DNA from 3 places in the Paenibacillus macerans genome. Region 1 is predicted to be linked to each of the others. Evidence: riboswitches for the same ligand, from Rfam matches in the RefSeq annotation. Region 1 holds a riboswitch; each other region holds the start of a gene.

Evidence for each region. A riboswitch is a leader RNA that binds a small molecule or an ion and turns the genes downstream of it on or off. The one in region 1 is predicted to bind cyclic di-AMP.
Region 2: another riboswitch for cyclic di-AMP. It lies ahead of DYE26_RS22550 (C40 family peptidase); the one in region 1 lies ahead of DYE26_RS19350 (APC family permease).
Region 3: another riboswitch for cyclic di-AMP. It lies ahead of DYE26_RS29845 (TrkH family potassium uptake protein); the one in region 1 lies ahead of DYE26_RS19350 (APC family permease).

Annotation. Positions count from the first base shown of each region.
Region 1 is NZ_UGSI01000001.1:4,312,738-4,318,186, forward strand. Features, by position in the region: gene DYE26_RS19350 (APC family permease) at 1-1,678, opposite strand, end outside; cyclic di-AMP (ydaO/yuaA leader) riboswitch at 1,832-2,011, opposite strand; gene DYE26_RS19355 (branched-chain amino acid transporter permease) at 2,189-2,521, opposite strand; gene azlC (azaleucine resistance protein AzlC) at 2,518-3,231, opposite strand; gene DYE26_RS19365 (aminotransferase-like domain-containing protein) at 3,343-4,770, shown strand; gene DYE26_RS19370 (glycosyltransferase family 2 protein) at 4,705-5,421, opposite strand.
Region 2 is NZ_UGSI01000001.1:5,061,815-5,067,263, reverse strand. Features, by position in the region: gene DYE26_RS22565 (4a-hydroxytetrahydrobiopterin dehydratase) at 1-263, shown strand, start outside; gene DYE26_RS22560 (c-type cytochrome) at 339-698, opposite strand; gene DYE26_RS22555 (GNAT family N-acetyltransferase) at 858-1,361, opposite strand; gene DYE26_RS22550 (C40 family peptidase) at 1,602-2,084, opposite strand; cyclic di-AMP (ydaO/yuaA leader) riboswitch at 2,089-2,230, opposite strand; gene DYE26_RS22545 (C40 family peptidase) at 2,477-2,947, opposite strand; cyclic di-AMP (ydaO/yuaA leader) riboswitch at 2,951-3,087, opposite strand; gene DYE26_RS22540 (hypothetical protein) at 3,309-4,139, opposite strand; gene DYE26_RS22535 (M1 family metallopeptidase) at 4,233-5,449, opposite strand, start outside.
Region 3 is NZ_UGSI01000002.1:1,469,429-1,474,877, reverse strand. Features, by position in the region: gene DYE26_RS29860 (S-layer homology domain-containing protein) at 1-607, shown strand, start outside; gene DYE26_RS29855 (cation:proton antiporter) at 676-1,923, opposite strand; gene DYE26_RS29850 (potassium channel family protein) at 1,985-2,647, opposite strand; gene DYE26_RS29845 (TrkH family potassium uptake protein) at 2,671-4,014, opposite strand; cyclic di-AMP (ydaO/yuaA leader) riboswitch at 4,081-4,250, opposite strand; gene DYE26_RS29840 (CPBP family intramembrane glutamic endopeptidase) at 4,534-5,449, shown strand, end outside.

The DNA.
Region 1 (5,449 bases):
AATTTGCTTCGTGCGCCTTTTTTTGCACCGTATCCACGAACTTAATCAACGGGTGAATTATGCTTCGATACGGAGAGTACAATGTCACCAATCTAACGTCCGGCTGCCATTTTTTCCACTTCTCTTCAAACACCGCTTCGTCCGCTTTCTCAAAAGGGACGTGCACCGCAATGATTTGATACGGGAGCAGGGACTTGGCATAGTTCAGCGAATTCTCCACCACGCGCGTGATTCCTGCAACGGGTACGATCACCACGTTTCCTTCGATCGGTATAGCCCGCTCGCAAGTTGAAATTCTCAACTGCTCCGCAATCGCTTCGTAGTGCTTATGAATCCGATAAAAGGAGTAAATAATTAAAGGTAAAAAGATAAGGACCGGCCAGACATTATGGAACTTGGTGATGAAAAACACCACGCTGACCAACAGACTGATCAAGGCCCCGATGGTATTGGCCAAAAATTTCTTGATCCAACCTGGAGGTTTTTCCCGTAACCACTTTACCATCATGCCTGACTGGGACAGTGTAAAAGGAATAAACACGCCGATCGCATAAAGCGGAATTAAAAGTTCGGTTTTCCCTTCAAAAACGATAATCAGCAAAATCGAAAACAGCCCCAGGAAAATAATGCCATTTGAATATCCCAGCCGGTCTCCGCGAACCGTAAACGCTCTTGGGATGAACTTGTCTTTGGCCAAATTAACGGCAAGCAACGGAAAGGCGGAATATCCGGTGTTGGCAGCCAGAATAAGAATCAAAGCCGTCGTTCCCTGAATGAAGAAATACATGATATTTCTTCCGAAAGTGTGTTCCGCGATTTGGGAAAGCACGGTAACCTCCGCGAGAGGGCCTATGCCATAATAATAAGCCAGAAACACAATTCCCGTGAACAATACAGCCAATATGCCCCCCATGGCCAGCAAGGTTTTTGCCGCATTGCGCGGAGCCGGCTCTTTAAAGTTGGGGATGGCGTTTGAGATCGCTTCTACCCCTGTCAAAGCGGAACATCCGGAAGCAAAGGCACGAAGCAGCAAGAATAAACTAATTCCAGCCACTGGAGAACCAAGCGGAGCGTGTAACTCCGGCAAAATTTGGCCGGTCATAATTTTATAAAGGCCGGAACAAATCAAAATCACCAGGGCCAGAACAAATAAATAAACGGGAAAGGCAAAAATCGTAGCCGATTCGGTGACACCACGCAAATTGAGAATGGTAATTAACAATACAAAACCTACGGCTATGGGCACCGTGTATGGATGAAGGCCCGGAAAAGCCGAAGTAATGGCGTCCGTACCGGCCGAAACGCTTACCGCAACGGTCAAGATATAGTCAACAAGTAATGAACCGCCGGCAATCAGTCCGGGAATTACACCCAGGTTTTGCTTGGAAACCACATAAGCCCCACCGCCATGAGGATAAGCAAAAATAATTTGCCGGTAAGACAAAATAAGCGCCACCAGCAAAACCAAAACACCGGCAGCAATGGGAATCGAATACCAATAGGCTACCGCTCCCACGACCATTAAAACAAGCAGGATCTGTTCCGGCCCGTAAGCCACCGATGACAAGGCATCGGAAGAAAGGATGGCCAGCGCTTTGGTCTTGCTTAGTTTCTGTTCGCCCAGTTCCGTTGATTTTAACGGCCGTCCAATAAGAAATCGCTTTATATAAGAAAGCACAGGGGGTCACCGCCTAAATTACGTTGTTTTTTTATATTGCTCGGCAGAAATAAGTATTATTTCAAATACAAACTGAAGATTAAGGGCAAATAGGCCAATTCGAGGCAATAAAAAAACACAGGGGCCCCTGTGCTAAACTTCACAAGTCATACAACCCACTCCTGACTACGCTTACGAGGTTAGCTGTCGGATTCGGGCGGCAAGAGTCGCCCTACCTGGCGGATCGCTGGATCAACTGCCAAGATTCACCCCAAAAGAGAAACTCACCTGAAAGGCAGGTAAGTTTTTAACGGGTCCCCCGTTTTCCTTAAGGAAATTCAGCGATAATGAATTGATTTATTCTTAGTGGAAACAAAATAAATCATACGTTCAGTGTAAAAGTTTGTAAAGCAGGAGTAAGGAAGGTGAACTGCCGGAATCATACAAAAGATCATATGTTAATCGCTTACAATTCAAAAATGCTCTCCAAATCAACGTTTATTAATGACTGACGCTATTTTTTTAAACATTTTAAAAAACAAATTGAACCAACAGCATATAGACCAGGGTACCCGTTAGGATCGATAACAGCATATTCCTTTTCCAAAAATGCAAGAAAGCAACAATGGCCATCGAAATCAATTCTGGCGCTCCATGGTTGCCGGATATAAAATTCACGTCTTTGATACTGTAGACAACCAATAATCCTAAAGCCGCCGCGGGCAGCACTTTCCCGAGATATTGCACATAACGCGGAGCGGGCCGGCCCGGAGGGAAAATCATAAAGGGAATAAATCTGGTCAGCATGGTTCCCAAAACGACTATTCCAATAGTAATCACTTGTTCCAATAAAGTCATTGTCATGTAGTTTCACCCGTTTTCTTTTCCAGTGGCCTCCGCATCAAAGTAAGCACGCAGAGGATCAAAATCATGGAAGGTATGATAAAGTTGTCCCCGTTAAAAATAAAGAGGCATAACACAGATAGCCCCAACCCCAGTAACGCGCTGTGATGTGTTGTTTCTTTCAGCCATTGTTCGATGAAGATGACCACAAATAAAGCCGTCATCACAAACTCAAGTCCTTCCATGTTTATTTGAACTAGTGACCCAAACAGTCCCCCAATGGTAGCGCCAAGCACCCAATAGATGTGATTAAGCAAGGTAACGAAGAACATGTACCACCCTTTATTCACCCCTTGCGGTATTTGGGCGGTGTAATTAATGGAGAACGTTTCATCACACATGCCAAAAATCAGATAGATCTTTTTTAACCCGCTCCCTTTAAATTTTTCAAGCATAGATATCCCGTAAAAAAGATGGCGCGCGTTAACCATTAAAGCGAGGAAAAAAGCGCCTAATGGGTTAAAAGCGCCCAGCAGCAGATGGACAGCGACAAATTCCATCGACCCGGCAAAAATAAGCAGGCTCATCAGGAAAGCATACCCTGCCCCAAATCCCGATATGTTCATAAAGATGCCGTAGGCAATCCCCAAGAATAAAAAGCCTGCCAAAATGGGGATCGTAGCAGGAAAGGCGGCACGAAACGCCAATTGAAGTTCGCTTCTGTTAGTCATGATTTACTTGCATCTCCTCGTACGATTACTTATCCATGCCATTTTAGCAGTGCAAATCCATACAATCAACGATATAATTGTATGGATTACAATTTTGTGAGGTGTGCAAATATGCCGATCAATTCCTTCACCGATTACCCCATGTCATGGAAACCCGATAGAGACGCTTTGAAACGTCCACTCTATCGTTCGCTCGCCCTACTGCTGGAACATGACATCACAAACGGATTTTTAGCCCCGGGTACAAAACTGCCACCGCAAAGGGAGTTGGCCGATTTTTTGGACATAAATTTTACGACCATAACACGTGCCTACAAACTATGCGAACTCAAAGGCCTAATATATGCGGTAACAGGCAGCGGCACATTCGTTTCAGCCAACGCGGCACGCTCCATTACTATTTCGAAAGACAAAATTTCAAATGAAATCATCGATCTTGGTTTTGTCGCCTCATTTGAGCAAAGCAACAATATTGTCGCTGAAGCAGCTAAGAAGGTGACGGAGAAAGGTTATTTGGAACAGCTCTTGAATTACAATGACCCTACAGGCATCCCCCATCAAAAAGCAGCGGCGCTAAACTGGATGGCGGATTTTGGGATCCATGCGGACAAAGACAATATGGCGATCGCTTCCGGGGCGCTAAATGCATTGGCGATCACGTTATTAGCTCTGTTCGAACCAGGCAACCGGATCGCGGTCGATATGTATACATTCTCTAATTTTATCGAGATTTCGAAATTGTACCGTATTAAATTGGTCCCGATTCCCGGTGACGAACATGGCATGCTGCCGGGCGAGCTTGACAATCAGTGCCTTCAAATGGATGTGCACGGCGTTTTTCTGATGCCTTCTTGTTCCAACCCCACGACGGTCATGATTCCCGACTACCGCAAACGCGAACTGGCGGCCGTCATTCGAAAGCATCGGTTGATTTTAATTGAGGACGATATACACGCCTTTCTGTCAGCCGGTATTATGGCAGATTACGGACAACCTATGTTTCAGCTTCTCCCGGAACAAACGGTGTATATTTGCAGCACGTCCAAGTCCATCTGCTCGGGCCTTCGAGTGGCTTATATCGTGTTTAGCGAGGCTTTTAAAGAGAAGATCGTGAAGGCCATTTTTAATATTAATGTGAAAACCTCTTCATTGGATGCCGAGATCATCAGCGAACTGATCTTATCCGGAAAAGCAAGTGCAATTGCAGCGAAAAAAAAACAGCTGGCGGAATCCGCAAACCGGTTGTTTACGGAGTTTTTCCCGCAGCTGCCTCGTACTGGCCATCCACTAAGCTTCTATAGATGGCTTCCCATATCGGATGATGCCGATGGAACGCACATGGAGAATTATTTTCTGAACAAAGGAATTCGCGTGTATCACTCCGATCGCTTTTTAAGCGGGGCCAGTACACGGGACAAATATTTACGAATAGCCCTTTCTTCCACCAATTCTCTGGAGGAATTACAACGAGGATTAGCGATTTTGAGTAGCCACTTTCCTAAATTGATCGGTTCGCGCAAAAATCCGGCTCCCCTTTAGGACATATTGATCGCTGCCTTTCCATGTATGCGATGTTTTATTTTTTCTTCTAATTTGCACATAGTTATACGGATCAGGCGCATATACTTTATATCCTTTAGCCCAGCATCTGCTTAAAAATGAGACGTCTTCTCCTAGCGACACATGGGGAAATCGGACGCGGTCGAACACACGTCTTTTAAATAAGATGGTCCCTCCCGCAACTACACCGACGAACTTATTCTGTTGTTTGGGAAAGCGAAGAACGAGCAATTTCTTGGCTTCGAGGTACGCCAAGTACGCTCGTTTCCCCACCACATCGGCATTTGACCGATGTAAAGCCTTCATTTGTCCGGTTAGATAATAAGGCGAGTAGAAATCGTCATCGTCAAACTTGGTGATGTACGGGTATTTCGTTTTACTGACGGCATAATTAAGGCAGCTGCCTAAGGATTCTTTTTCAGGAAGCTTGTAGACGGAGACATTTTTATACTTCCGGGCAATTTTTCGGTACTTATCTAATTCCATGCTATCTTTATTCAAGATAATAACCAGTTCTTTTACCGGGTAAAGCTGATTTCTGTAATTTTCAAGAATATTATCGAAAAAACGCGGGCGGTTCGTGCTTGTTATGATTGATATCCCTTTTAACGAGCTAGAAGTTTGGCCCAACTCCCTCTCACCTCCAAGTCAATCAATA
Region 2 (5,449 bases), 750 kb from region 1:
AAAAGCTGGAAGGCTGGGAACTTGAGGAAGGACGATGGATCTTCCGCAAATATACGTTCTCCAATTTTATGAAAGGCATTGCTTTCGTGGATGAGGTGGCTGCGATTTCGGAAGCGTTTAATCATCATCCGTTTATTACGATCGACTATAAAACCGTGACTCTTCGGCTGACTTCATGGGAAGAAGGCGGAATTACGGCAGTGGATATTAAAGAAGCGCAGCAATATAACGAGGCGTTCGAGAAAATGCGCGCCGCGGATTAGGCTAGGCAAAAAACGCCCGCCGGAAACGCTCAAGTTTCCGGCGGGCGTGCTTTTCATGTGCCGTTATTTTTGCCGTTATTTTTTCTCCGCGAGCCACATCGCGACGTTGGCAATTTCTTCATCCTTGAGCCGATCCTTGAAGGAAGGCATCATTCCGCCTTTGCCTTTGGTGATAATGCCGTAAAGCTGGTCTGCCGTCAGTTCTGCGCCGATCTTTTGCAGATTCGGTCCCGCGCCCCCTTGCAACTGATCGCCGTGGCAGGTGATGCAGTTTGCTTTTACGGTGGCTTCGGCTTGTGCCGCATTCATCGTAATTTCAGGCAATTGCGGTTTGGCTTCCTTGGCGGCCTGCTCCCGGCTCGGCAGGGTGAACATCAATACGATGGCCATAGCGCAAGCCACGAAGAACAATCCGCTCATGATCCACTTTTGCATTCCAATCGCCCCTCCTATGTAAGCTACCTTTTCCATTATAACGGAACATGCCGCTCGATCATAGTCTTTGTGTCAAAAATAGGAACAATTCCGTCGTGATTGCGGTAAAGTTTGTAATAAACTTCATAGCAAGTCCGATCTAATGGATCGGGAGCATTTTTAGGATGAGGGGTGAGACCCTCGATACACCATGCAATAAAAAGGCTTGGAGATGCCGCCAGGGGTCATTTTGTCGTAAAGGTCCGTGATGGTGAAGCCGGCCTTTTGATAAGCGCGAATCGCCCGGGTGTTCCACGTCAGCACTTCCAAATCGATCTCATGGCCCGGTTTCCGCCGCAGCGCCTCCTCGACGATCGCCGTTACAAACCGTTTGCCGAGCCCTTGTCCGCACAATTCCGGCTTCATACCGATACCGAGCCGCGTAACCCTTTCCAACGGGAAATATTGGGCAAATCCGGCGAGTTCTCCGTTCTCGTCCAGCACGGACACGTATTGCTCCGCTCTGATCGCCGGGTTGCCGAATTCGACATCGAGCGCTTTCATTTGTTCCCAAGGAAGCCAGCTGTAAACATCATAGGGAGAATCGTACCGCCAGGTGCAGATTTCTGCGCCGTGGCTCTCTTCCATGGGAACGATGCGAAACTGAACAATCGGTTTATCCATTGGGATCCTCCTTTAAAAACGGCATTCCTATTACCCTCACTCTAACGGGATTTACTTGACTTGTAAAGGTTCTGCCGTCTCTCGGACACCTGTGGATTTATGGAAATCAACAAAAAATCGGTAACCTTTTGGCGTGTCGCTTCGTTATATAGATAGGGATGAAAAAAACCGCAAGCCAATTCCGAAGATAAGCTTACGGCTGACAGGTCATGCGGAGCGAAATTAAGCGCCGGCGGAGGTTCAGGATTCCGCGGCGTATACGGAATAACCGTATTTGCTGAGCACCCGCTTCGCGCCAACGAAGCGGTTCTGGTAATAACTGCTGCTCAATTTGTCGATCCGGATTCCTTTGGATGAAGAGGCATGGGCAAATTCTCCGTCGCCAACGTAGACGCCCACATGCGATACTTTTCCGCCACCCAGGGTGTTAAAGAAGACAAGATCGCCGGCTTGCAGCTTGCTTTTTGATACCGGAGTTCCTACCTTGTATTGGGCCGTGGATACGCGAGGAAGCGTAACGCCCATTTGTTCGAACACATACCGCGTAAACCCGGAGCAATCAAATCCGGCCGTACTGGTGCCGCCGTATTTGTAAGGCGTGCCGTACACGGAATTGACGATGTTGGAGAGCGACGTTTCCTGCTCGTCCGCAAAGGCGCTTCCCGTTCCCAGACTGAAACATAGAGCCAAACTCGTTACCGCTGCTGCTAAAGTCTTTCTCAAGATGTCTAACTCCTTCCAAGGCCTGCGAGGTTAGCTTAAGGATTCGGTTGAAGGCTCCCTATGATCCCTTTGAAGCGGGATCAATTCACCCTGACTGATGTGGTTCCCCCGTTTCCCGGGTGCGGGGAATTCGGCAGTTTCATGTAGTATGCACCCAAAAACGACGTCACAACAAAAATTACAAAGTTGTTACTATTTCTGTTGGTCATTTTACCAAAGTGGGCCAACATTGGCAAGTTTCCCGGCAAAAAGGATGCTTTTGGCCTGTGTGAGGAGCGGAGTGATCTGGGTATTGATTCCTAAGGGGGATCATCCGTAGACAGGAAAAACCCGCAGGAGACGTGGTATCCCAATCATCCCTGCGGGTTTGTCGAATTCGTTATGGATTGCGACTACTGTTCGGCTGTCACAGCTTCAAATTTCTCGGAGCTCATAATGCGCTTAGCTCCAACATACCGCTTCTCGTAGTAACTTTCGCTCAGTTTGCTGATGACAACTCCTTTGGAAGAAGAGGCATGCGCAAATTTGCCGTCGCCGACATAAATACCAACATGAGATATGCCATCGCCGGAAGTGTTGAAGAACACCAGATCGCCTGCGATTAATTCATCCTTGGAAACGCTTGTTCCCATCTCAAATTGGGAGCCCGATTGATGAGGAAGATCGATGCCGAGCTTGTTAAATACATACATCGTAAATCCGGAGCAATCAAAACCGGACGTTGTTGTTCCGCCTGCGGAGTAAGGAGATCCGAGGCCTTCTTCAATGGCGCTGTCCAGTTTGGAATCCGCGAAAACGCTGCCGGTTCCGATCGTGAAAAGCAATGCAAAACTTACTGCTGTTACGGTCAAACGCTTTTTCAAGAATTATGCTCCTTCCAATGCCTACGAGGTTAGCTTAAGGATTCGGTTGAAGGTTCCCTATGATCCCTCGCTTACGAGATCAATTCACCCAAAGTGGTTCCCCCGTTTCCCCGGCGCAGGGAATTCGGCTTTGATTTCTCACCTGATAAGACTTATTCGACGTAACTTGCTATTTTCCTGCCAAAGATGACAAAAATAATTACAAAACTGTTACTGAAATTGTGTTGCTGTTATTTTAACAAAGACAGGGATCATTTGGCAATGGTTAATTCGCGAGACTAAGAGGGGAAAACCTGACACAAGGCCTTCGCAAAGTCGCGGAGGCCTTGTGCCGTAAAGGTTTCAGAGAGATGAAAAAATTTTAACTTTTCTCGGTTTTTGTCTGCCAGAGGCGATATTGCGAGGTGACCTGCCAAATTTTAAAAGCGCTGCGACAGAGAGGATAGGTTTGCTGGAGGATCAGCGCCAGCATTCCGGTCCAGATCCAGGAGACCGTTCCGAACAGCAGGAACACGCCCAGCCCGAATGCGCCCAGTATGCAGGAGATCCCGATGCCCTGAAGAAGGTGCCGGAAGCAGACGAGGAGGGAACCCCAGACGCTTGATTTGAACAAGTACCCAAATTGTACGTAGAGAATGCATTGTCTCACCAGCCAGCCGTATACGAACCAGCCCAGGATGTAGATGAGACCCTTCAGCAGCGGGGCCATCTGTCCTCCGGCCCCCAGCAGATGCGGCCATAAAACAAGGAGCTTGGGAATAACCCAGAAGGCCGGGATAATGATTAAAATAAGTTCAATGGCATAAAACAGGACAACCGGCTTCCAGAATTCTTTCATTCCGCGGAACAACGGCAGTCCGTGTCCACGGCTCTCGGAGGGGACAAGCCCGTATAGAATTCCCGCTTGAATAAGAGGCGTGAGCAGGAGGCGTAGGACCGCCATGCCGATCAGCAATCCTAAATAGAGGCGGACGTCCGGATTGCTCCCCAAATGGATACGCCCTTCCAGCAGGAACAGAATTCGGCTGAGTTGCGTGGGCGGCGGATCCGGATGCCTTTGCAGTAGCGCGGTAACGGCGGTATCGACCAGGCGGTACAAAAACAATCCCCACAGCAGTTGATACAGGAACAAAATGATGACGGAGGGAAACTGGCTTTTCAGCAGGCTCCACCCCTGACGCACATAAGTCATATTTTCACCTCTTAAAAGTTTTGCGAGCGTTGCTTTACTCGATATGCTTCGAGCAAAACTACTTCAGAAGCATAAGCTGAGTTCTGCCGGCGTTTACCATATAAGTGTTCCGAGCAGGGCTTCCAGCAGCTTGGTCACGCTCATATTGGAGCGCGAAAGAAGGGGCTCGGGTACTTCCGTCTTCAAATAATTGTTGATGTGTTTGTTTTCGACCACCAGCGAATAGTCGGGATCGATTTGCACCCAAGCAAGCGGTTCCTTGTATTGCAGTTTAAGCTCGACGCGGCTGTCCTCGCCTCTCCATTGTTTTCGCACCGTATGGCCGTCCTTGAACGTGAACTGCAAGGGTACCTTCGGATAGGTCGCCCCTCTGCGGGAGATGACGACGGTGGATTCGTAAACGGCGGTCCCGTCCTGGAGGAGCGGATTCACCGTGATTTTGTCGACGGAGAAGTCGGCCATTTTGCCATCGTATACATACTGCGAAAAATAGTTTTTCCAGCTGCGCCCGGTGACCTGTTCGACCACCCGCTGGAAATCGGCCGTCGTTGGATGTTTAAAGCGGTACTTGTGGGCGTATACCGTTAAAATGCGCTTCATCGTTTTGCTTCCCACCTGGCGTTCAATATCGAGCAAAATAAGCTTGCCGCGGTAATAGACATTTTTGGTATAACCGTCGCTGGATCCGTACTTCCAGGCGTTCTGGGTCAGCGGAGCCGGTGAGGAAATCAGGGCGGCCTGGATCGGGAGCGCCGGGGTGATGCCGAACTCCTGCTCCATTAATTTGTCCTCCGCATAGGAAGCGAAGCCTTCATCCAGCCAAGCCTCTTCAAATTCATTGCTAGCGATCATGCCGTAAAAAAACTGGTGCGCGATTTCATGAATGACCGTCCGCTCCAGCTCATCGTAACCGGGAGAATCGCCGCTAGCGCCAAAAGCGGTCACAAGCGTCGGGTATTCCATCCCGCCGGCTCCGTTTCCGTCCGCGGGGGGCACCACGATGGACAGGGTGGAATAAGGATACCGTCCGTACCACCTGCTGAAATTGGACAAAGCCGATTTGGCCGCATAGAAGTAGCGCTCTTTCAAATCCTGATGGGCGGGGTCCAGGTAAAGCTTGATCCGCACGCCCGGCACCTCGGAGGAGGAAAAAGGCTCTTCCGCGTAAATGAAATTGGGGGAAGCCGCCCAGGCGAAGTCATGAACATCGTCGGCGTAAAACTGCACCGTTTTCCGTCCGCCTTTGACGGCGGCTTTTTTCGTCTGAAATCCGGTAGCGGCAACGGTATAGGCTTCAGGCACATTAATTC
Region 3 (5,449 bases), on a different contig from region 1:
AGCAGCTTCAGGCGGCCTGATCGTTGGCCCAGCTTCAGGTACTGCTAATTATGGGGACACCGGGAAGCATTGGGCAAAAGCGGATATTGATGAGCTGACCTCGAAATTTGTAGTCAGTCCACGTAAAAGCGATTCTAACGCATTTGAGCCTGACCGGAATATTACGCGTGCAGAGTTCGCGGAGTACATCGCCAAAGCGCTGGGACTAGGCACAGATATAAAGGAAGCGCAGGTTTATCCGGACGTGAAGCTCGATACGCGCGGGGGCTACATAGGCGCTGCCAGCAAGGCCGGGATCATTACAGGATACCCTGACGGGAAATTCAGACCGGATCAGTATATTACCCGTGAGGAAATGGCTTTGATGATGGTGCGTGCCCTGAATTATGGCAAATATGAGCCTACCTTAAACGGCACACCGGCACAGGCTTTGAAGAAGTTTAAGGATGCCTCCAAGATTCGTTATCAAGAAGCTGTAGCCAAAACAGTAAAGGCCGGCGTTATCCAGGGGGTGACGACAAATACCTTCCAGCCTCAGGGGAACGCAACACGCTCTCAAGCGACGGTAATGATCAAGCGGGTGTTGGATAAGCTGAATTTGGAATAGCTGAATCTGACGAGCTAATTTAGAGCCTTCAAGTTAGACTATTGAAAACTAAAACCGCCACCCAAGCCTTACGGCTTTCCGGTGGCGGTTTCTTTGACTTCCAAACCGAGTTTTTTGGCGACCCAGCCGGTGGTGCTCGCTTGAATGATGATCGTCAGCACAATCGCCATAAAAGCCAGCCCGGTAATCACGTTGGAATGAGCGATTCCCATCCCCGCAATCATGCCGGACAAGGCGGCCGGGATCACCCCGGTTTCGCGCACCCAGCACATGAACAGCAGCTCGCGCCACGTCCACTTCACCTTGCGGTCGGGCCAGGCGCACAGCAGCACCGACAGCGGGCGGGCCACAAACATCAAGATCAGCACCGCCGCCAGGCTTGGCCAGAAAAATTGCCCGAGCGTGGCAAAATTCACTTGGCTGCCCAGCAGCACAAAGATCAGCATGCGCATCATAACCGTCATATTTTCAGCGAAAGAGCTCATTTCCACATGATTGTCTTTCAGGGACAAACCGAACGTTTCGGCATTTCCCCAGATCACCCCGGCGACAAACGTAGCCATAAACCCGCTGACATGCAGCAAATCGGCGATCAAGTATGAGGATAACGCGCAGACCGTCATGACGATTGTGGAATAGTCGCGAAAATAGCCGTGGCGGGCATGTCCCGCCAAATAAGTCAGTATGCCCGAGATAATCAGTCCGGCAAGAATTCCGCCGAGCGCGGTTTTGACAAACTCCCAGGACATGGCGCCAACGTCCAGCGCCCCGCCGCCGGCCACCGCGGCCAGCAGCGAAAACGTCAAGATCGAGCCGGTAGCGTCGTTAAACGCCGATTCGCTCTCCACCGTCTCGCGGACCCGCTCCTTGATTTTTACCTGCTTGAATACCGGAATGATCGAAGCCGGATCGGTGGAGGCGATGACCGCCGCGGCCAAAAAAGCAAAAATCCAATCAACGCCGAACAAGTAATGAACACCCACGCCCATGACGATCGTCGAAATCACCACGCCCGGTACGCTGAGCAGCGATAACGTAATCCATACGTTGCGAAGCCCGCTCAGCCGCAAATTCCGCCCGCCGTCAAACAAAATCAGCGCCGACCCGACCGTTAATATCAATTGATTGATCAGCGATCCGCTTTGTTCATGAATCAGCCCAAGCCCCGGACCGAGCAGCATCCCGACGGCGATGAACACCGCCACATCCGGCAGCCTTAGCCATGCCGCCAGTTTGCCCGATACTACGCCAACGCTGATAACGAATAAAATTAAGATCAGAAAATGATGTATCGCTTCGGTTACAGCCGATTCCATTCCGCCACATCCCAACCATCCAAAGTGAACCAACTCTTTTTTCTTAATAACCCGATAATAATTACTCGTTAATGACTTCCTCGAACTCTTCGATATTTTTCTTCGATCCGATGATGACCATAATGTCCCCTTCTTGCAGCTGATCCATGGCGGTAGGCGCCACCAGGATGCTTCCGTCGCGATGAATGGCCACGATGCTGCAGCCGAAACGGGCGCGCGGGTTAATGTCGCCCAGGTTTTTCCGGTCAAGGCAAGCGGGAACGTTCATTTCCACGATGCTGTATTCCTTGGACAATTCGATGTAATCCAGCAGATTTGGAGTCACGAGCTGATGCGCCACGCGGACGCCCATATCCCGTTCCGGAAAAATAACCCGGTCCACGCCAAGCTTTTGCAGCGCGCGGCCGTGCAAGACGGAGAGCGCCTTGGCGACCACGGTTTTGATCCCCAAGTCCTTGAGCAAAATCGCCGCCAAAATACTCATCTGAATATCGTTACCGATCGCGACGATCCCGCAGTCGAAGTTGCGGACGCCCAGCGATTTCAGCACTTCCTCGTCCGTGGCGTCCGCCACGACGGCATGCGTCAGCTGGTCGCTCAATTCGTTTACCACCTCTTCGTCCCGGTCGATCCCGAGCACCTCATACCCGAGGTCCATCAACTCCAGAGCCAGGCTGGAGCCGAACCGGCCCAGTCCGATGACTACAAACTGCTGCATTTTCATGTTTAATCTCAAGTCCCCTTATCTTATCCTATAATCATTTTGCCTTCCGGATGGCGGTACAATTCCTTGCCTTTCTTCGGTCCAAGCGCATAAGCTAGCGTAAGCGGCCCGAGTCTTCCGGCGAACATCGTAAAGCTGATGAGGATTTTGCCGATTACCGTTAGTTTCCCGGTAAGCCCCATCGTAAGCCCGACGGTGCCGAACGCGGAGGTCGTCTCGAACAGAATGCTCAGGAAGCTGGCGTCCTCGGTCGTGGACAGCACCATGGCGACGGCCACCACAAGAAATAAAGCGAGCATCGTGATGGTGACCGCTTTGAAAATACGTTCCTGGGCCATCCGGTAGCGGAACAGGACGAGGTCCGACTGTCCGCGGATCATGGAGATGACCGCGCCGACGAGAATGGTGAAGGTCGTCGTTTTGATCCCGCCGCCGGTCGAGCTGGGCGAAGCCCCGATAAACATCAGGATGATCATAAAAAATTGCGAAGCCTGCCGCAGCTCGCCGATATCGACCGTGTTGGCCCCGGCCGTCCGCGGCGTCACCGACTGGAACAGCGCGGCCCAAAATTTCCCGCCCCAGCCGAGCGGGGCTAGCGTCCGCGGATTGGTGAATTCGAATATAAATATGACCAGGGCCCCGACCACGATCAGCGCCGACGTCATCGACAGCACCACCTTGGAATGCAGCGACAGCTTGCGGCGGCGCCGGAAATCAATGATGTCCGACAGCACGATAAACCCGATGCCCCCGGACACGATGAGAAACATCGCCACGAAGTTGACGAGCGGATCGGCCACGTACAACGTCAAGCTCCGGTATTCGCCAAACAGGTCAAACCCGGCGTTGTTGAACATGGATACCGCGTGAAAAACGCCGAAGTACAGCGCCCGGCCCAGCGGCATGTCAAACGCCCAGCGAATCGCGAACAGCAGCGCCGCGCAGGATTCAATGACCAGCGAATACAGCAGCACCTTGCGGATCAGCCGGACGATCCCCTCCATCGTGTTCTGGTTCATCGCCTCCTGCAGGATCAGCCGGTCCTTCAGCGAGATTTTCCGTTTCAACACGAGCGAAAACAAGGTGGCCATGGTCATGAACCCAAGTCCGCCGACCTGAATCAGCAGCATGATTACGATTTGGCCAAACGTGGAAAAATAGGTCCCGGTGTCGACGACGACCAGTCCCGTTACGCATGTCGCCGAAGTCGCCGTAAACAGCGCGTCGACGAACGGCAGCGTCTCCCCGGCCGCACTGGAAATCGGCAGCATCAGCAGCAGCGATCCCAGCAAAATGATGAGCGCAAAACCCAACACCAAAATTTGCGGCGGGGAAAAGCTGATTTTTTTGAAAGACAATTCATTCACCCCATTGTTGTCGTGAAAAAAGAACAAAAGAAAAAAGCACTGGAAATCCAATGCCTTTCGGTGTTTGGTTCCTGTTGCAGGAGGCCTACGAGGTTAGCTGACGGATTCGGGCATGCACAGTTGCCCTAATCGCCCGACCAAGGCAGCCATACCGGCTGCCGCCACAATCGCGCGAAATTCACCCCAAAAAAATCGGTTCCCCCGTTTTCGAAATCGAAATTAGGCCTTAATATTTTTTCAATTGTTTTCATTCCGTTTTCGTCAAATGGATTATAATCCTTATTGGCTTCCACTACAAAGGTTCATTTTGATTAAAAACAGTGAAAAAGGGCTGGAAACGGCAAATCCCCGATCTTCTTGCCGTCCAATCTGAGCCATGCTAGGGTATAACGGGATTATTGCATCTTTTCATCATTTTTGCCTTCAACTGGCGTTGGAAATTCCACTATGTTATCTTTACTGTGATGTACTTCGCGCAAAATCATACTTGAGAACAAAAAATTTTAAAGGAGTTTTGTAATGTTTTCACCTATGAAACCGTCCAGCCGCAGGCTGAAGACAAAAACGCTTTGGCTGATGGCCCTGATCGGGTTGGTCATTTTCTTCATCGTCCAGATTTTTCCGACAACCGCTTCCGACACGCTGCAGATGGAACAGTCGGATGACGTCATCGCCAAATCGCAGGCCAGAACGAAAGCTATCGAATTTGCAAAGTCGGTGCTGAACATCGAGTTGGCCGGTCATCCCGAAAAAGCGCTCGTTACCTATGAATCGCGCTCCGATCTGTACGGTTATTTAACGAAGGCGGATTTGCTCGCCCCTTTCCTGAAGACGTATGACAAGCAATTTCCGTACGACGTATTTCGCGTCCGTTTCAACGAACCAAACGATGTGTTTAGCGCTTTGACCGTCGACGTTCACATGACCACCGGCAAAGTGGTCGGGTTCGAGGAAATCGTTTCCTCGAGCAATGCGAAAAAGCAGATGATGCTGGACTACGGTACCGAAACGCCAGACTCGCTGCGCACCTGGGAGGGCGATTTGACGCTGGAGGAGAAGGAGCGGCTGGCCGCGCCTTATCTGGCCGCGTTCGGCTTTGACCCAGCCCGCCTTGAGCGCGTGTCGGGCGAGGGCGATGTCGGTCTGCTCTATCGCATCAAGGGGGATGAGCTCGGGGAGTCGCAAGCGACGATCGATATCCGCTACGAATACGGCGCCGTATCGTCATTCGAAAGCTACTTCTCCGTTCCTGAGTCGCATGCCGATTACGTCGCCGGGCAGACGCGGCTGGCCAACTGGCTTACCTTTGCCGGATACGCCCTGTTCACATTTGTGCTCGGCATCCTGGCCATCGTATACAGCGCGCTGACGCGGGCGCATACCACTTTTAAACGCGGGATTTTTCTGGCCGGCGCCTACTTCGTCTTGTCCGTCA